DNA from 2 places in the Bacillus sp. C1 genome. Region 2 is predicted to be linked to the other one. Evidence: riboswitches for the same ligand, from Rfam matches in the RefSeq annotation. Region 2 holds a riboswitch; the other holds the start of a gene.

Region 1 (10,600 bases), on a different contig from region 2:
ACCTTCACTCGTTTTCTCCTTCTGTTTTCACATAGGATGGGGCTAAAAAAGGAACTGGCCGGATGCTCTCATCCATCTGAAAAGAATGGTTTGATGTTCGTTTTTTAATTTGTATTTATATATAAAATCTATCATTTCTCCAAAACTTGTTTTAAAGTTTGTGAAATTTCTCGAACACTTTTTGGATCAGGCTGAGCATAATAAATCCCATTCGTATAATTATCATTACACTTAATTTGCTGTTTCGTAATTGTTACTGGTTTTCCCATCATAGTACCTGCGATAGAAAGTAAATCCATTGTACTAAGGTTCGTCGCTACATGTGGACTAACTTGATCTAAAATCTCCTCAAATTTTCCTAAAGACTTTATGTTCACTAACTTTTTCCCAATGGCTTCAATTACTAATTGCTGACGCTTACCTCTCATAAAATCATTGTCAATGTGGCGCGTTCTCACTAATGCTAATGCCTGTTCACCGTTTAAATGTTGGTATCCTTTCTTTAAATGAATAGCATCAGGAGTATCTTTACTGTCTTGTTCCGTAAAAGTAACAGGAACATCAACATCGATACCTCCAATTATATCGATAAGATTAAGGAATGAATCAAAATTGAATTTAATATAATAATCAACCGGTATATCTAAAAATTTCTCTACCGTATCTACTGTACTATCGATCCCTCCAAAGGCATGGGCGTGAGCAATTTTATCTGCTTTGTCTTTAGTCGGTATATACACTTTCGTATCTCTTGGAATACTTACTAGATTAACTGAGCTATCGCTTTTATCTATAGTAGCTAACAATAATGCGTCTGTCCGAGCCTTTTCCCCATATTCCCCTTCTCTCGTTTCACTATTATCTTCCCCCATAATGAGAATAGAAATATTATTTTTTAAGGGTGATATATCATTTATTCGTTTTACAGATTTCCGCCCCCTCTCTAATCCATGATATGTTTTATTGTTGAAATGATTGAATTGAGAATATATATAGCTTCCGCCCAAAAACAGAAAAATAAATAAGGTCCCCAAAATAACCTTTATTTTATTTTGATAAAACCAATTTTTTTTCATTCTCATACATCCTCTCTTAACAAAATTGACCATATAAAGCATATGAGAGAACTTTTTCACACAAAAAAGACCTTTAACTCAGCGATGAGCAAAGGTCTGCATACTACAAAAAACGAATGAAACAAATTAACATACGTTGTTAATAGGTAATAGGCATGCTGTACTTTCCTCCTCGTTGAGTTTTAGCACTGTATAGCATAGGTTTGAAACCAGCTACATTAAGAAGGGCCTTAATTCGACCGTTCCTGTTGACCCATTGGCGTCTCTCGACATTTTTGGGCAGCAGCGTTTCTCTATACAGGAGCCTCACCTAACAAAGAAATATACGATTTTTAATACATAAGCTAACAATCTTCTTTCGTGCCGATCCAGCCTTTTATGTGAGAAATAAAAGAACCTGTTCATACATCAGCTTTATACAGGTATAGACTACACCGAAAAAAAAGCAGAATCAACCGGTAATTGTAAACTAAGCAGAAAAAGATACGATTTGTAAGATTTTCTGAATATAATCTCCATATCATAATTTTTCTGGTTTTCTGTTTATCCCGCTTTAACGGGCAGTAAGCCCCCCCACCTCAAGATTTAAAGAGAAGCAAGGAAGATAGGTGAGGGTCGGGCTGTCCGTAAAAGCCCGATTGGTGAGGGCTTTTAATCAGAGAAGGATGAAGCCCCCCCTCTGATTAAAGTTTCACTTTCTATGCAACCTAAAAATAAGCGATACACTTCAAAATCTGCTGTAACTTTTGTTAGATTCCTTTTTTTCTGTTTACATAAAAAAAATTCATCTATAGTACCACTTCGTCTATTTCATAAGTCTAGATACTGAAATTTAAGCCAATACGTTACACTTTACAAATCTATGAAAAAGCACAATTTCGCACTTGACAAATTAAAAAATAATATATTATGCTTTCTACACGAAAGAAACAACAAGTTCATATTAGCTAAACCTGTTAGGTGAGGCTCCTATACAAACACAGGCTATTGCCCAAAAATATCGAAAGATGCCAATGGGTAGAACAGGAATTGTCGGATTAAGGCTCTTCTTAAGATAGCTAAGTAATGACTCTTCATTACTTTACGTTGTATAGTGCCAAAGCTCGACTAGGGGAGTAACGTTTTATTTAGTCATGTCTTTTTTCATCCCCTCTAGTTGAATACTAGAGGGGATTTTTGTATAAGAATGTGAAATCCCCCCAAATAACAGCACTACACAGTGATTTGTATGAATTCAAAAATATGAACTTGGTATGTAAATAAGGAGGGACTAAAAATGAAATTAATTCTAAAAAAACAGCCGTATGATATTGCACTCGAAATGAAAAATCTTTCTTACCAAGAACAACTATGGTTCATCAATTATTTGCCTAATGAAAAAAGTGCTGAAATTTTAAGTTATCTTAACCGAAAAACACAATATTATATTCTTACTAATTTATGTAATGATAAAGCACAACAATTATTAGATAAACAACCGATAGATATTATTGTAAATATGATGCTCACAATTGACTCTCAACAAATTGAGAATGTAATAGATCTGTTTATCAAAAAAAGAGAAGAAAAATACTCTTATTCACATAAACAGAAGGCTTCGCAATACCTCGTTTCTAGTTGAAGTATTTTCATTACAGCATAACGAAATGATTTCTTTACATTTCTCTCTTCCTTCTCTAGAAAATACTGATTCATTATTTTTATATCCTGTTTATAATGCTTAAAAACATAATATAAGGATATCGGATTTAACACTATGCGGAAAACCTTTAATCCTATATAGAAAGAGATAGATACAAATGAAAAAAACATTAAAGTTACTCGATTACCGATTACTCCTCTCTCTTTTTATTATATGTACGATAGGTCTCATCATGCTTTATAGTGCGAGCTCTATCGTTGCTGTGCAACATTACGGTTATAACAGTGATCATTTCTTTCGTTCTCAGTTAACCAAGTTTTTCTTAGGAACTGCCGGATTGATCATTTGTATGACTCTTCCTTTTCGAATATGGAAAAAGCGCATCATCTCAGTAATTATTGTGACAGGGGGTATTTTGCTACTTTTCTTAGTTCTATGGAAAGGAAAGGTTGTTAACAATGCACAATCATGGATATTTGGAATACAACCAGCTGAATTCATAAAATTAGGAACCATAATTGTAATGGCTCGTTTTTTCGCCATACGCCAACACTTTCATAAACCAGCTTGGTATGGAAGTGGAAAAATTATTTTCTTTCTCATTACAACCTTTTTCCTTATCTATAAGCAACCAAATTTAGGCTCTGCTCTTCTCATATTAGCGATAGGAATGAGTATCTTTCTTTGCTCTGGGATCAATATAAACGCTGTTCTAAAATGGTTTTCTTTAAGCTCTATTTTATGGGTACCATCTTTATATTTTTTAATTAAATATGGTCTATCAGAAGTTCAAATGGCACGTATTACAACTGCCCTCAATCCATTTCATGACGTACAAGGAAATGGATATCAACTTGTAAATTCATTCATTGCTATTGGTTCTGGAGGAATAAGTGGTCGCGGCTTAGGGAATAGCATTCAAAAATATGGTTATTTGCCAGAACCTCATACAGACTTTATTATGGCTATTATTTCTGAAGAGCTTGGGTTTATTGGTGTGTTCATTATTTTAATCGGATTATTGAATATCGTACTTTGTTCTTTTAAAATCTCACAACAATGTAAAGACCCATTTGGAAGTTTTATAGCAATTGGTATAGGGAGCATGATCGGCATACAGTCTATTGTCAATTTAGGAGGAATTACAGGGCTATTTCCTCTTACAGGGACACCTCTTCCGTTTATTAGTTTTGGTGGCAGTTCATTAATAGCAAATTTAATGGCGATGGGAATACTTTTAAATATCTCAATTTTCAATAAAGTAAAATAGTAAGAACCCAAATTCACTACTTTATGGAGGAAAAAATGTTACTTTCAACACGCTACGTAGACTACGAAATTTTCGAACGTATTAATCAACAAGTAAATAAAAATATTGTATTAGATTATATAATGATATTTTTTGCTGAATACGCTCAGTATATATTAATTATCGCTTTCTTATTTTTTTGGATATTCAATAAACAAAAAAGTCGAATCGTAATCTTTCAAACCATGTTAGCATGTAGCCTTGGTTTTACACTAAATAGAATAATTGGACTCTTCTTCTATAGAGACAGACCATTTGTTTCTCACTTGCATATAAATCAACTTGTTGAACACGCTGCAAACTCTTCTTTTCCTAGTGATCATGCTACTAGTGCATTTATTATTGCCGTTACAGTATGGCTATATTATAACCGTTTAGGATTCATCCTTTTAGTATCAGCCGTTCTCATTGCTCTTTCAAGAATTTGGGTTGGCGTACATTTCCCATTTGATGTATTAGCTGGGGCAATCTTCGGATCTGTAGTAGCTGTAAGTATTCATTACCTATGTAAAACAAAGTTTATAAAGAAACTCTTCCAATTATCTATATTACAAACAAAATAAAGACCGTCATCTCCACTTCAAAATTCAGCAAGAAGAAAAAACGAAGTGAGAAAATGAAAAATCTGCATTAATCAAACATTCACTATATATTGATGAATAATTCCGATCTTAAGTTATAAAAAATAGAGTAAGGGGGCCGTTGTTATGACATTGAAACATATACAACGATATGCTTCAAATCACAAAGAAGTATTAAACAAAAATCACAAAATGATGGTTGAACTTGCTAAATGTGATACTCATTCTGCTTTATCTATGCTAAAAACAAATCCAAACGGACTTTCATGTCAAGAAGCAAGCAGACGAAACGATATTTATGGGAACAATAAAATCATATACGAAAAAACAAAATCATGGTATATGAGCTTTCTTATCTGCTTCAAAAATCCTTTTATTTTTATTCTAATTGCTATAGGTATCATATCTTTTATTACAAATGACATAAAAAGTGCGACCATTGCAGCAATTATAGTAATTTTAAGTTCAATAATCCGCTTCATCCAAGAGTTTCGTGCACAAAAATGGATAAACAAGTTAAAAGAAATACCTCTTGCATCCGTAACTGTATTAAGAGAAAAAACACAACGATTTAAACAACCAAATACAGGACAAACCGAACAAAGTGAGAAAGTACAAGTTTCCCCTGAAAAACTTGTACCAGGCGATATTATTTTTCTCTCTGCTGGCAATATTGTTCCGGCTGATGTTCGCATTCTTTCATCAAAAAATTTACTAGTGAACCAATCAACAATAACTGGTGAAGTCATACCCGTCGAAAAGTCCAACAAATATTATTACACGTATAAAAAGCGAAAAATAAGAAGCATAGGGAACTTAATAGAATTAGAAAACCTTTGTTTTATGGGAACACATATTATGGACGGCTTCGCAAAAGCAGTTGTTATTTCTACAGGAGCTAACACATCTTTTGGTTTTTTAACAAAAACTCGAGCAAAAATATCCTCTGAAACTAGTTTTGACAAAGGAATCAGTAAAGTGAGTTGGCTGTTCATTCAATGTATGCTTATTATGATTCCCTTTGTTATGGTAATAGACGGTGTTATGAAGGGCGATTGGCAGGAAGCTTTTTTATTTGCGGTAGCTATAGCCATTGGACTCACTCCAGAGATGTTGCCAATGATTGTAACAGCTAATTTAGCAAAAGGTGCTGTAAATATGAGTAAAAAGAAGGTTATCATAAAACAATTAAGCTCTATTTACAACCTTGGAGCAATGGACATTCTTTGTACTGATAAAACAGGTACTCTAACGGAAGAGAATATGCAATTGGTACGTTGTTTAAATAATGAAGGGAAACAATCTAAACATGTCTTCAGATTGGCCTATTTAAATAGCTATTTTCAAACAGGAACAAAGAATGAAATTGACCAAGCTATCTTGCAATATACACAAGCAAACAGAACTCTCGATACTTCTCAATTTTCAAAAGTCATCGATTTTCCATTCGACTTCAAAAGGCGCCGTACTTCTAGCATTGTAAAAGAGCAATCTGGAAAACAATTTATGGTATGTAAAGGATCTGTTCAAGAAGTTTTGTCCATTTGTAGCCATATACAATTGAACCATTCTGTAGTTCCTATTACTAATCATATACAGCATAAAAATAACCAGCTTGTTCATTTTTTATATGAACAAGGGCTGAGGGTCATTGCAGTTGCGTATAAAGAATGCAATACGGACACATCTGAGGCCTATTCTACTGAAGATGAATCTGATATGGTGCTTGTTGGATTTTTAGGGTTCTTAAATCCTCCGAAACAATCTGCCATTTCTTCACTTCGCTCTCTACAAGATAAGGGAGTAGCTATAAAGATTTTAACAGGGGATGATGAGTGTATTACGAAAAACATCTGCAAGAAAGTAGGTATTGATGTAGGAGAAGTCGTACTCGGCTATGAAATTGACCGCTTGCCCGAACGAGCGCTTGCAAAGTTAGCCCGAAAAACAACTGCTTTTGCAAAACTAAATCCTACACAAAAACTCCGTATTATTAAAACATTACAACAAGATGGGCATACAGTCGGATTCTTAGGGGATGGTATTAATGATGTTTTAGCTCTAAAAGAAGCTGATATTGGTATATCTGTTAAAACGGCAGACAATATCGCTCAAGAATGTTCTGATATGATGCTACTTGAAAAAGACCTAGATGTATTAGAAATCGGTATTATAGAAGGACGAAAGACATTTGGGAATATACTAAAATACATGAAAATGGCTGGAAGTTCGAATTTTGGAAATGCATGTAGTTTATTATTAGCTAGTATATTCATTCCTTTTGTTCCCCTATTACCAATTCAACTACTAGTTCAGAACTTATTATACAACTTATCCCAACTCTCCATTCCTTGGGACACAGTAGATAAAGAGTTTCTAGAAAAACCAAGAAAATGGGATACGAAAGACTTACGTAATTTCATCTTATGTATCGGACCAATAAGTTGTATATTCGATGTAATAACTTTTAGTGTGCTATGGAATGTTTTTAGCGCAAATACAAGCGCCGAACACTCCTTGTTTCAGGCTGGATGGTTTATAGTCGGATTACTTACTCAAACGTTAATTGTGCATATGATTCGTACGCAACATATTCCCTTTATTCAAAGTACAGCCTCTTCTCCTGTGCTATTACTAACAACAATTATAATGATAGTTGGCATGTATTTGCCATTCTCACCTTTCAGTGAAATATTAGGGTTTTCCCCACTGCCATTTCGTTACTTTTTATGGGTAATAGGAATTATAGCTGGATACGCTATATTAACTCAATTATTAAAACGAATATACATCAAAACGTTTCATAGTTGGCTTTAGTATCCGATTGATGAAGGCTTTCCAGCAGTGAAAGATGCACTCCCCGCTGGAAATATCACTTTATTATATATACGGAGGTGAAAATATGGTTTGGCAAGATATCGTTATTCGTTTACTAGCCGCAATACTTGCAGGTGCTTGTATTGGAACAGAACGACAATGGAGAAATCGGATGGCTGGATTAAGAACAAATGCACTTGTTTCCCTTGGAGCCTGCTTATTTGTACTGTTATCTGTTATGACGGTAGAAGAACAAAGCCCTACTCGTATCGCTGCTCAAGTTGTAAGTGGTATCGGTTTTCTTGGTGGAGGTGTCATTATTCGAGAAGGCTTTAGTATTCGCGGCTTGAATACAGCAGCAACATTATGGTGTGCCGCTGCCGTAGGTACTCTTATTGGAGCTGGTTTTTTAAAAGCAGGTATCATTGGTGCTTGTGGTGTTATTTTCGTACACATTTTTCTCCGGCCTATGGGCGTATTTATGAATAAAAAATCTCAAGGACACCAGCAAGAAGAAATACGTTATGTAATATCCGTCACATGTTTAGAGAAAGATGAAAACCATATTAGGGTATTGCTAATGCATATGGTATATACAGAAGAACTGGGCCTTCAAGAGTTGTATAGTGAAGACATTGAGAAAGAAAAGAAAGTAATTGTAAAGGCATTTCTACATTGTAACGCACAGAAAACAGAACTTATTGAAAAAATTGTAAATCGATTAAGTTTAGAAGTTAGTGTGACAGCTGTAGGTTGGAAAGCTCTTATAGACCAAGATGAAGATTAACGCTTTTATGATTACGTATTATAGAACTGTAAACAACCTTTATCTTTTCAGTGTAGAACATATATATAACGTTATCCCTTTTTGGAATAACATTATATATATTCTACACAAAAGAAAAAGGCACCCATTATTTATTTCACGGTACCTTCTGACTATGATACTATTACATATCATTCCAACAAAACTGTTCTCTAAAATCCATTTATCAAGATCTCATGCCATTTTTTGACCGGATTCTTCTCTAAAGAAGCTCTTCATTGCGTGAAATACGTCTGCTTTCTGTTTTAAAATGTAGTATCTGAAATTCTCATCTTTAATATTTTTATAAGCCGACATGAGTGTACTGTGGCGATTGTACTGGTTCACTTCCCCATACCCAAACATGTTACATACCTGCATCAATTCTTGCACAAGCTTTACACACCTAGCATTATCCGACGTTAAGTTATCTCCATCTGAAAAATGAAATGGATAAATATTATAGCGATCCGGAGAGTACTTTCCATCGATAAGCTCTAGTGCCTTTCTATAAACAGAGGAGCATATTGTTCCTCCACTTTCTCCTTTAGAGAAAAATTCTTCTTCTGTTACAACCTTTGCTTCTGTATGATGAGCAATAAATTCTATATCTACTGTTTCATATTTTGTACGTAAGAACCTTGTCATCCAAAAGAAGAAGCTACGCGCCATATATTTCTCCCAAAGTCCCATAGATCCACTTGTATCCATCATTGCTAATACAACCGCTTTTGAATCCGGCTTCACTACTTCATTCCATGTTCGGAACTTCAGATCTTCTTGACGAATTGGATGAAAAGCCGGCTTTCCGTTCATAGCATTTCGTTTATAAGCTGATATCATCGTCCGTTTTTTATCAATATTTCCCCATAACCCTGTTTTTCTAATATCATTAAATTCAATTTGTTCAATCCGATTTTCATCCAGTTCTTTCCGCTTTAAGTTAGGTAGCTCCAGTTCTTTGAAAAACACTTGCTCTAATTCTAAAATAGACACTTCTGCTTCATAATAATCTTCCCCAGCTGCATCTCCTGCACCTTTCCCTTTTCCTGGTCCCTTTTGCTTTTGACCTCCAGATCCATCTCTTGCAACCACATCGCCAACTTTGCTATCACCAGTTCCTTGCCCAACATGTTTATTCTTATCATAGTTATATCTAATTTTATACTCATCTAAAGAGCGAATAGGTATTTTGACAACGTCCTTACCATTAGACATCACTATACTTTCCTCTGTCACAAGATCTGGTAAGTTATTCTTAATTGCCTCTTGTACTTTGTCTTGATGGCGCTGTTGATCATCATGTCCTTTGCGATGGAGGGACCAATTTTCCTGTGAAATTGTATAATTTGGTTGATTTTCTTCGCCCATCCTTTTCCCTCCTTACTGTAATTTTCCTTATTTTCTCTAATAAACAGTAATATAAGAATTTGAGGTTTTGATGTAGCAACAAAAACAGTAACAAGAATTCTGTTCATTAGAATTTTCTTTTTTCCATATTCATAAAGCACCCTTAATTTTTACTCCGAGCATCCTTAACAAAAGCTTTGACATTCATTATCAATTGTACGTTCTTCAGCTGATAAGAAAGAAACACAATTCATTGTTGCACACTTTTTCATTTTGCAACATATTGTATTGTGTTGGCTTTTTCTGTATGAATGGTTGGTTACTCTATCATATGCATATTGTGAAAATAATTGACAATAAATTCATGAAATTGCACCTTAATTTATTTTATTTGGACAAGCTCATATATGAAATGAAACATTCACTATATAAATACAGATTGAAAAACCGACAAACCCCTTACTTTTTAGTTAGAAGAGAGCATCCAGCCAAGTGTAGTAGCGGTCAGTTCCCTTTTAGCCCCATGCCATGTACAAACAAAAAGAAGTAATAAGTGGCGACTTCCCTTTGTTTTCATAACCGCAATTTAGATGTTGGAAAGTTAAAATGGATTTATATCGTAGAATTTCATCATTTCAATCAGATGGATACAAAAACGCTGCCTCTCGGTTTCATAAGAGACAGCGTTTTATTATCAAACTATCGATTGAGCAAGCTACCTACATAACGAAGCAATTCATTGGCTGATGACGAATTATAGCCATGTTCATCGATTAAGCGTGCTACAACATCATTAATTTTCTTCAACTGATTCTCATCTGGTGTTTTCGTGGATGTTGTAATCTTCACAACATCTTTCAGATCAGCGAATAATTTTTTCTGGATCGCTTCACGAAGACGTTCATGTGAGTTGTAATCAAATCGTTTTCCTTTACGAGCGTAAGCAGAAATGCGGATTAAAATTTCTTCTCGGAAAGCTTTCTTCGCATTTTCTGAAATGCCAATTTGTTCTTCAATAGA
Region 2 (10,600 bases):
GAGCTTACCTTTTATCGTATTATCGGTAATCCCAGCTATTACTTCGTTCTTTGTATCGGATGATATCAAATCCCTCATTTTATTTATTAGTTGGATAAATTTGATAATCTCTTCCTCCGATATTGTTAATTCATTTTTAATCCTAATTAAACCAAATAAATCTGTATTTTGCAGAACTACCGAGTAAAATCGTAATCCAGCAGATTAACAAGTTCGATCTCACTAATTAATGGTGGGATTTTATTTAGATAATGATATATTGGCCAGCACTACTTTATTTCCAACTTTCGTTTTCTCTGATACCCCTTTGTTTCATATATTTGATAAAAACACTATCTTATAAAACCATGAATGACTTTGAAAAGATATCGCGACGGTTAAAAAGTTATTCTTATCGGAATTAGTACAACAACATTTATTTAAGAAAAGCCAATCCAAATATTGTGGTAAATAAGGTCATTAGTGGTACAAAAGAAGGATAGAACATACAGAATTATTCTGCTTGTTTCTATCCCCTTCTTTTATTCATATATAATGTATAACATTATATATTTATTCTTGTTAAAACAAAAATTGATTCAAACTTCTTGAATCTAAATAAAAAAATTCACTTATCTTTTTTCTGCTTTCCATTCAGTATAATCCATATTAAGATATGGATCTATTTATATTGTTATAAAGAATCCACATATTCCTTTGCTTCAAGCAATGAATAACCAAAAACTTCGCGCGTTTTCTTAACCGCTGCGACCGTTTTTCCATCTTTCACAAGCTGACGTAGTTCCTTATTAATTTCAGGTTCTACCTCTTTAATTCCCATCTGTTTTGTTATTAACTCTACTCTATTTTCTATACGCTTTAGTCTAGCATCCGTTCGTTTTTCCATTTGCTTCATCTTTTCTCCGATGTAAATGATACCAAAAGCAAGTATGGATAGTACAATCCAAAACTCCATAGTGTCCCTTCCAATAACTTCTGTATTTTATACACGACGAAATCGAATAATATAAACTATTAAAGTAGTGAATAAAATCACTATAAAACTGATTAAAAACCAACCACCTAATCCATTCGCTTTTCCTATCGCAATTTGTACTTCCTTCCATGTAGCAATAACGAAAAAGACACTAATTTCAACATTTAAAGCAATCATCAATCTTCTTCCTTCTGCATACAATTTTGGTGCCTTTTCTTCTGGTACATCCGTAGAATAATTAAATATTTGGGAAGCTTTCCCTAACATATAGAATAGAAAAAATAAAAGTGTACCTATGATTGGCAAAATTAAAATACTTTCTTTTCCACTCCACCCATCAGGCCTCCCCATCCTGTCAAAGTGGGATGGGATCCTTTCTGGTAATTCCGACCACATAAAAAATACATATACGCATATACCGCATAACAAAACAAACGATAGTACCTCTATACATACTTCAAATTTTGTTTTTGGAACTTGTATATTCTGTTCCACCTCTACATCCTCCTCTAAAATTGATGATATTATAAATCGAATCCCTAATTAAAGTTCAACATACTAAATTTCCCACTCTACCTTACTTTTTGATAGATATATGAACTTGTCCTTCTCCATTTATCTCAATCCACTTTCCATAATCAATCTGTATGATTAACGGATGAACTTCTGCATCTAAATCCGAGAAAAACCAACGACGCCCTGATGGCCCTAATAGTAAGTAAACTCCGTTTTCTCCCATAAAGTGAAAGCCATCACTTAGCTCTTCCCCATCTCTTACTGGGATTCCAAAGGCTATCAATTGATTTCCTACTTCGAGAACTTGATCTGTTGTCAAGCTCATTTCACTTACATGTAAGATAGAATGAACAGAGAAAGGTCCATCGCTTTCTGGAGATGTCGTATGCCTAGAGATAAACTCTACAATATTCCCTGCAGGATTCATAAAATAGAATGAGTGTGCATGAGAGCGCGGAAAGTATACTTCATCCCTCTCAGCTTCTATATTTAAAACGACCTTATTTTTCGCCCATTCTTTCGCTTCAGAAAACGTATTAGACGGAATATTGAAAGCAAAATGATAAAAAGGTTTATTGTTCGCATGATTTTTACGAAATTCTACTTCGCTCTCTCCTACTTGTATGGTAAAACTCACTTCACTACTATGTAATAATCGAAAACCTAATCTATTTAAATAGAAGTCTTGCATTTCTTCTAATGCTTGACTGTATAGAATAACTTTATTTATCAACATTATAAGCCCTTCTTCTAATTCAACTTTATATTCAAATTATATAATTAATAACTAAATTTTACAAATAATTGAATTAATAAGACATTCGCATTATAATTATGACTAGATATTAAAACTTAATACTAATAAAGGGAGGATTTTATGAATTCAAAAGCACGAATTACAGCTGTCGGAACGTATGTACCTGAGAAAATATTATCAAATAAAGATTTATCCAGCCTTGTGGAAACGACAGATGAATGGATTGTACAGCGAACTGGTATGCACGAGCGAAGAATTACTTCCCCTGACGAATTCTCTACAACTTTATGTATTCGAGCTGTTCAAAACTTAATGGATCGATTCCATGTTTCTATTGATGACGTTGATTTAATTATTGTTGCAACTGCTACACCCGATTACATGTTTCCCAATACCGCAAGTCAAGTTCAGGCTCATTTTGAAATACCTCATACAGGAGCAATTGATCTAAGTGCTGCTTGCGCTGGGTTTGTGTATGGACTAACTGTCGCTAATGGGCTTATTACATCCGGAACAAACAAAAAAATCCTCGTTATTGGTGCTGAAACCCTTTCAAAAATCACAGATTATAGCGACCGTACTACTTGTATCCTTTTCGGAGATGGTGCTGGCGCAGCCCTTGTAGAATACGATGAACGCAACCCTAGTTTTTTAGGAACTCATATGGGATCTAAAGGTTCTGGCGGAATTAACTTATACCAAACTGCTTTATCAAAAACAATGAATGGAGAGGCGTTACAAGATACGCCACACCTTGTTCAGAACGGAAGAGCAGTTTACAAATGGGCTGTAAACACCGTCCCGCAAGGCGTACAACAATTACTACAAAAAAATCATTTCGATGTATCGGAGATCGACTGGTTCATTCCGCATAGCGTCAATTTAAGAATGATTGAATCTATTTGTGAACGAACAGCTATTCCTCTTGATAAAACACTCATGAGTCTACAATATTGCGGAAACACTTCTGCTGCTTCTATTCCGTTAGCACTTGATATCGGATTAAAAGATGGAAAAGTTAAGACTGGTGATACTTTACTTTTATATGGATTCGGTGGTGGTCTTGTACATGCAGGGCTCATATTAAAATGGAATATATAACAGAAAGGCTGATGTCTTATCACATCAGCTTTTCTGTTATCTCTCCCCAATCTAGTTCAATACGACACCCTTTAATATATTCCTGTATGTAACATTTCTTTTGTTATAATATAGTAGAAAAGGAGATTACGCATATGGAACTAAAAACAATAAATATATATGAAAGAATGAAGCAATACCCTGTAATCGGTCTAAGCTTAGCCACAATCCGTGACGGTACATTAGAACGGACTGAAAGCTTTGGTCTTCTTGAAGCAGGGACAACTCAAAAAGTTAACATGAATTCTATTTTCAACGCTTGCTCCATCAGTAAATTCATCACAGCAATGCTCGTATTAAAATTAGTAGACAAAGGAATATTGAACTTAGATAAACGTGTAAATAATCAGCTTGTATCTTGGAAAGTCCCTAAAAATAAATTCACTTCTGATAAAAAAGTTACTTTACGAAATCTACTAAGTCATCAATCTGGAATCATTGATCCTCATAAAAGTTTTGATATATACAATTCGGTCCAAGGAAAACCTACCATACTTCAAATTCTTCAAGGTAAAACACCTTATTGTCCAGTTCCTATCGAAGTTCAATATACACCAGAAAGTAAATTTCATTATTCAGATGCTGGATTTTGTATCATCGAACAACTAATGAATACTCCCCCACTTAGCAAAGCTTGAAGTGGGGGTTTCTAACGTTTCGACCTAACGGACGATTAACGTCAGCGGGGTTAACACACTAGCGAGCTGTTTCACGCCTAACCCCTCTATCCCGTTTTTCCATGCATTCGGGACTACTTTTCGTAAAATATTCGCCGCAGCATTTACGTCTGCGTTGATTTCGATGCCTTTCGCAGAACGATACATACCGCGTTTTATTCGTTTTCCTGAAAAAGTTGCATGTTGGTCATTTATTCCATACGTTGGAATGAAGTCATAATCTAGAAAACTTGCTTTTGACGTGTACGATTCCTCGGTTACAATAACTTGAATACCTACTGCATTTGCTTTGTATGTAATCATTTGAATCAATACAGTATGCGAGATATGGCAAAATGTTTGGTTATTTTTCTTTCCCATATCAGTTTCTTGTTTCCAACTTTTGTTTTGACCAATAACGATTTGGCAAACTCTCTCTTCTTGAGCCAGTTTTACAATATGATGACTCGCTTTATGAAAGATGTCCTTTATTTTCAGGTAACGCTTTTGATGAAGTTTTTCTATTCTTTTTGAAGTAAAAGGACCTGTCCCTGTTTGTTTACCTCGCCTGAGAACACTTGTAAAGTGACTCTTCATTTTGTTGTAATATTGATTTATGCTTTTGACATGTTTGCCCTTAACAAGTACAGGCTTCATACCTGTGTTTGTTACAATGGTTGCAAGGTTATCAATACCTAAATCAATACTCATATAACGACCATTCTCTTCAACAGTTTGTTGTTTTGAAGGACCATCTAACACGAGTTCCACTACATACTCCTTGTATTTTGGAATGACACGAACTTGTTTCAGTTTTCCTTCAGTAAACCCTAATTTCCCAATATTCAATTGTAATTTTGTCTTTGGAAACTTTAAAAACGTATCATTTTTAATGACACAATCTTGGTTTGTATACAAAATTTCCTTTTCAGAAGAACGAATATACTTTGGAATGCTAGGTTTTCCAGTGTATTTGTGAGGATTCTTTTTATAATCTTTTAAACTAGCAAAAAAAGACTTCCAATTTTGGAATACGTTTTTCATGATGGATTGACTAGATTGTGTAGGCAAAGCACGATAATCATTCTGAATCATCGCTTTAAATAATGCATCCAAAAAATTGTAATCTACATACGGTTTTTCTGTAGTTGGTTCTGAAAACAAATTACATTTCACTTCTTTTTGTTTTTCTTTTGGTTTTGTTTTCTCTTTTTCCACATTCTTTTGATAGGCCAGAATTTGGGTATCATTCATCTTCCCTATGTTTTTAGCAATTGTATCTAAAACTTCTTTTTGTAAAGGTTGCAACTCCTTATTTTGTGTCAAACCTGTATACACTTGTCGTATATAAAAGTTTGTCGTGTTGTACATATTCTTCGCGTTTTGGCAAGATTCTTGAAAATAAGAATACATACGATGTCCTTTTTTAATCCAAATTTGAAGCGTTTTATAATTCCTTTGCTTTTCCGCTGTCATTTTTTCACCTCCTTGTTAAGCATATCATACCAAAACAAGAACGTATGTTTCCGCTATTTTATTTGAACATAACATATTTTTTTCGATTCACCTCACCACCTTCACATATGTTTAGAGGTGGGAGTCCTCTCGAAAGATATGATAGAAGACGTTACCGGATCATCTTTTAATCAATTATTACAAGAAGAAATATTTGCACCTTTACATATGAATAACAGTACGCTAGTGTATCCTAAACAAAATATAACAAATAATCGTTTCTCCTGTGGTCACGATAAAAATGGACATGTAGTAGCCGGGAAATATCCGTCCTATCCGTATACGGCTGCTGCAGGAATATGGTCAAATCCAACAGATATAGCTACTTTAGTAATAGAAGTCATTCATTCTTTGCACGGCAATAGCAAACTCGGTCTGTCTTCGAAAATTATCAAAGAAATGATTTCTCCTCAAGGTAGTTCAAAGTGGACTGGTCTAGGTGTGTTTCTCGATAAATCAGACGAAGAAATAGAAATATCTTCACTTGGTTGGGGCGTTGGGTTCCAATGTTTCATGCTTGCATACCCATATAAAGGTAGTGGTGCTGTCATAATGACAAACTCAGATTTGGGTGTTCATCAACATGAAGGGATTATTGGAGAGATTATTACTTTATTAGAACTGTAAAAACTTTTATTTGTTTAATAGTCTCATCCAATGATACTTAGCCTTTTATAACGTTTGTTTTCACCTTAGTAGCCTCTGCTTTGTTTACATGCTAAGACACGAACATCTTAAACATTACTCTACATCATGGTTCTCACATGAGAAAACTACAGAATCCTTTGTTTTCTCTTCTCCCTCATCACTCAATCCTTCAAGATGGGATTCCACCAATCTAATTCCATCTTGAAATGTTATTTTTCAATTTGTCATTCTATTCTCAAACGAAATATCCGCTTAGATAATAAAATACTTTTACAATTTTAAATTTTCATCCCCTGTACTTGCACAAGGATAGTACGCTTCCGATTCTACCAAAAAAACGGATATTGAACTTAATGAAAAACATATTATTTCTATGATTTTTCCAATGTGTCATTCACTACGTTACATTGAAAAATAAAACGTAACGTTCAAAATTCTCTATATGTTTTGTTACATTTTTTCTGTTCGCTATTTCTAAAAAATAAACAAATTCGTATATAAATCCATCTATTTCGCAGCATTCAAATGCTAATATGGAAAAATCACATATAAACCCAAAATTTTTTTAGTAAAAAGCAAGATAATATTCTGTTGACAATTCCAAAAATACTAGCTATGCTTTCTACACGAAAGAAACGCATAATATTATAATTGCTACACCTGTTAGGTGAGGCTCCTATACAAACATAGGCTATTGCCCAAAAATATCGAAAGATGCCAATGGGTAGAACAGGGATTGTCGGATTAAGGCTCTTCTTAAGATAGCTAAGTGATGAAACTTCATCCTTTACGTTGTATAGTGCCAAAACTCGACTAGGGGGAAGTTTAGCTTTATTTACGTATACAATTTTGCCCCCCTCTCGTTGAATAACTAGAGGGGTTGTTCTTATACAAAGAACTGTACATGAACCATTTATCATATGAAGTTAAAAATAAACAATCCATGTATTTACTAAAGGAGGCGCACAGCATGGAAATGAACGTTAAAGAAAAAACACTATTTCTCATTTATAGCTATGATGATTGTACAAAGTGAAATTGTATATTTGTATTCTCTTAGCTCCTAATGCGTTGTTTATATGTCACCTACTATGAAGAAGAATTGACTAGGAATAACATTTAAACCGTAATGATTTCGTTTTAACAAAAAGTCATCATTCCTCTTCTTTCTCATCCCTTTTTAAAAGCTATATAAAGTGAATGTAAGGGATCATCACGTATATATACAACTATACTTAGTGGAGGAAAACATATTGAAACGTCTAAGAAAAATTTTAAAAAGATTTATAATCCTTCTGTTCATTTTTATACTAATTGGTAGTGGCGTATTATTTGGTACGAGCTACGGTCATGATTTTCGTGTCATTATTGCTGAAAGCATATTAACATCTCAACATCCGCAATTTGCGAAATATACTTTTCTACCGAAAGAAGAATTGAATACATTAACAGATCGTATCCATAATCCAAAATGGATTAATAGTAGGAATCGTATTTATGGAAAAATGACTGCGAAGAGATTAAAAGAATTAAAACATGCACCTTTAAAAATCGATATAGAAACGATTAAAAGCACTGCAAATACTCGCTTTCATTTCGAAGGAAAACTAGTTACTATTAGTAATCCGTTTAATGTGAAACTCGCTACTCACCAAGGAACACAAGGATCAGAAAAAGGTGAAAAAATTAGTGTCATGGCTAAGCGTAATCATGCCCTTGTTGCTGTAAACGCAAGTGGATTTTCTGATGAAACAGGTAGAGGCGGCGGCAATATTGCTACTGGAATTGTAATCGAGGATGGAAAAATTATTAATACGAACCATGATAACAATGCTCCTACCATTATTTCTGGTTTAACAGAATTTGGTGAAATGATAACAGGAAACTACTCTGCCAAACAATTATTAGCTAAACACGTTATTTCAGCAGCTGGCTTTATGCCGCAATTAATTGTAGATGGAGAAAAAATGATAACAGAGGGAGATGGCGGCTGGGGGTCTGCACCGCGTAGTATAATGGCACAAAAACAAGATGGATCTCTCATGTTTCTCGTTATCGATGGTAGACAAGCACATAGTATTGGGGCCACTTTAAAGGAATGTCAAGACATTCTCTATGAAAAAGGTGCCATAAATGCAATGGCTATGGATGGAGGCTCTTCAGCCACATTATATTTATGGGGAAAAGTTCGAAATTCACCATCTACCTTATCTCATGAAGATCGATTTTTACCAAACGCTTGGATCGTAGCAGCAAATCCGAACCAACAAATACAAATAACAATGGATGGGAAAAATATAGATACAACTACACTAGAAGATTCAATTTAAAAAATGAAAAGAATTATTATGAAATACAAATTCATTATATAGGTGGGATTTATAACATGAAAATAGTGATGAACCAAAATATATGCTATATTTCTGAAAAAGAAAGTTCCATTAGATGTTGCGCGAAACATTTCAACTCTAACATGAAACCATGTATAGGTGATGTCATCGAACTTCCAGCTTTCAATCATCAAACCCAGTTTTCAAAAGTAAAGGAAATATTTATAAACTTCGAAAAAGGTGAATGTAATATTATTGTTGAACAACTCATCACTAACAAATTAACCGATATGCAAGAATACATTCAAGTATTAATCGATCATGGATGGGTTGAAGAATTTGTAGAATAATATTTTAAGAGTCTGTATCTGCACACAGTGATTCTCAAATACTTATATCCACTTAGTTGTAGGTATATAACGAAAAGCGCCTATAATATAAAAAAGCTGGTTTTTTTCCAGCTTTTTTATATTATATTTTTAGCCACAATCTTTAAATGTTCAGGTGCAATAATCTCCTTTATACTTTCTTGAAGATCCTCATGAAGCATTTCTTCAAGATGCTCCAATGACACTTCCAGAGGTGTGCACTCCAGCGTTTCAATATTTAATAAGGAATAATGTTCTTTTTTCTTTATGACTAAATATTGATTCTCTCCTGTTATAAGTAAAGAACCTAATCGAATTCCAAGTAAACGTTGGTCATCAAATTTCATATTGTATCCCTCTCTCTATTGATAAATATACGAAAAACACCTTACATATTTTAATAAATATATGCATATTATAAATCTATCATAATTCATTTCAAAAAAATACAAAATATAGCATGATTACCTCTTAATAGGAGGTCTATATTACCTATTTTACATACGATATTCTTAATACTCCATATATTACGGTACAAAAAACTTTCTCAACATATAACGATCACTTTCTAGTTTTCTAAATTGTCAGAACGAATTATAATAAATGTAATGAAAGTTTGACCTCTCCTAATTGCTGTACATATAGTTGGTCGGTAGGAATTGCTACCGACCTATTTTTTTGGTCAATATTGAATCTTCTTTTTGAATACTGGAACATACAAATTCTGCATCTTGGCCCACACCACAAAGAAGAGCTGATCCTCTTTGATGTTGCCACGGTAATCCAATATAGTATAATCCTTGCACTTTACTTACGCCTCTTGTATGAATAGGAAACCCTTCCTGATTAACCGCTCCTTCCACTTCAATCCACCGATAATTTGGCGTGAAGCCTGTAGACCATATTATGTTCTGGACATCGCAAGTGCTATCATCTGAAAAAACTACTTTATGCTGCAATGCATTTACTACTTTAGGTTTCACTGTTATCTTCCCATTACGAATGAGCTCTCTACATTCAAAACCAAATATCGGATCTTTCCGCTGCCTAAACCATCTTCCCCGCCTTGTATTTGTGCCAGCATATAATAGGCCTATCGTTTCCAGCCAAGAAAAAATACTCCTTCCCATTATTTTTAATGGTAAAAATGACAGTGGATGACTGACAGCAATCGTAACATCATGAGTTTTCGCAAGCTCTACCGCAATTTGTGTGCCGGAGTTCCCTCCTCCTACTACAAGAACTGGCCCATCTGGAATTTGCATTGGTGATTGATATTGTGAAGAATGAATTTGAAAAATATTATGTGACAAGTTTTGAGAAATAGAGGGAATAAAGGATTGCTGAAAAGCTCCTGATGCGATAATAACTCGTTTAGATTGCATAATTTCTTTAGATGTATATACTTCAAACACGCTCCCCTTCTTCTTTATTTTTAAAGCATTCATATTTAATCTCACCGGTATGGAAAAATGTTTTGCATATGCTTCTAAATAATTGGCAATTTCATCTTTACTCGGAAATTCATTTTGATCTCCATTTAACCTCATACCCGGCAATGCACAATACCGCCTTGGTGTAAACAATTGTAAAGAATCGTATCGCTTTCTCCATGAATCGCCAACTTCCTTTTCTCCATCTAACAAGACAAAACGATAGTTTCCTTGCTGTAAATAATACCCCATAGCTAGACC

Evidence for each region. A riboswitch is a leader RNA that binds a small molecule or an ion and turns the genes downstream of it on or off. The one in region 2 is predicted to bind magnesium.
Region 1: linked by a shared signal. The riboswitch ahead of ACX5JI_RS18785 (LCP family protein) and the one ahead of ACX5JI_RS17350 (phosphodiester glycosidase family protein) in region 2 are both predicted to bind magnesium.

The regions. Positions count from the first base shown of each region.
Region 1 covers NZ_JBTMZT010000007.1:152,140-162,739, forward strand. Annotated here, with positions in the region: gene ACX5JI_RS18785 (LCP family protein) at 132-1,076, opposite strand; M-box (ykoK) riboswitch at 1,238-1,401, opposite strand; M-box (ykoK) riboswitch at 2,022-2,197, shown strand; gene ACX5JI_RS18790 (magnesium transporter MgtE N-terminal domain-containing protein) at 2,353-2,697, shown strand; gene ACX5JI_RS18795 (FtsW/RodA/SpoVE family cell cycle protein) at 2,876-3,988, shown strand; gene ACX5JI_RS18800 (undecaprenyl-diphosphatase) at 4,024-4,590, shown strand; gene mgtA (magnesium-translocating P-type ATPase) at 4,741-7,425, shown strand; gene ACX5JI_RS18810 (MgtC/SapB family protein) at 7,511-8,212, shown strand; gene yhbH (sporulation protein YhbH) at 8,426-9,601, opposite strand; gene ACX5JI_RS18820 (PrkA family serine protein kinase) at 10,280-10,600, opposite strand, start outside.
Region 2 covers NZ_JBTMZT010000006.1:61,798-72,397, reverse strand. Annotated here, with positions in the region: partial or broken gene ACX5JI_RS17390 (DUF3267 domain-containing protein) at 1-187, shown strand, start outside; gene ACX5JI_RS17385 (hypothetical protein) at 674-955, opposite strand; gene ACX5JI_RS17380 (DUF1648 domain-containing protein) at 983-1,471, opposite strand; gene ACX5JI_RS17375 (toxoflavin lyase-like VOC family protein) at 1,554-2,228, opposite strand; gene ACX5JI_RS17370 (ketoacyl-ACP synthase III) at 2,370-3,350, shown strand; partial or broken gene ACX5JI_RS17365 (serine hydrolase domain-containing protein) at 3,485-4,000, shown strand; gene ACX5JI_RS17360 (RNA-guided endonuclease InsQ/TnpB family protein) at 4,052-5,521, opposite strand; partial or broken gene ACX5JI_RS17355 (serine hydrolase domain-containing protein) at 5,654-6,187, shown strand; M-box (ykoK) riboswitch at 6,861-7,036, shown strand; gene ACX5JI_RS17350 (phosphodiester glycosidase family protein) at 7,462-8,538, shown strand; gene ACX5JI_RS17345 (hypothetical protein) at 8,595-8,888, shown strand; gene ACX5JI_RS17340 (hypothetical protein) at 9,005-9,253, opposite strand; gene ACX5JI_RS17335 (flavin-containing monooxygenase) at 9,569-10,600, opposite strand, start outside.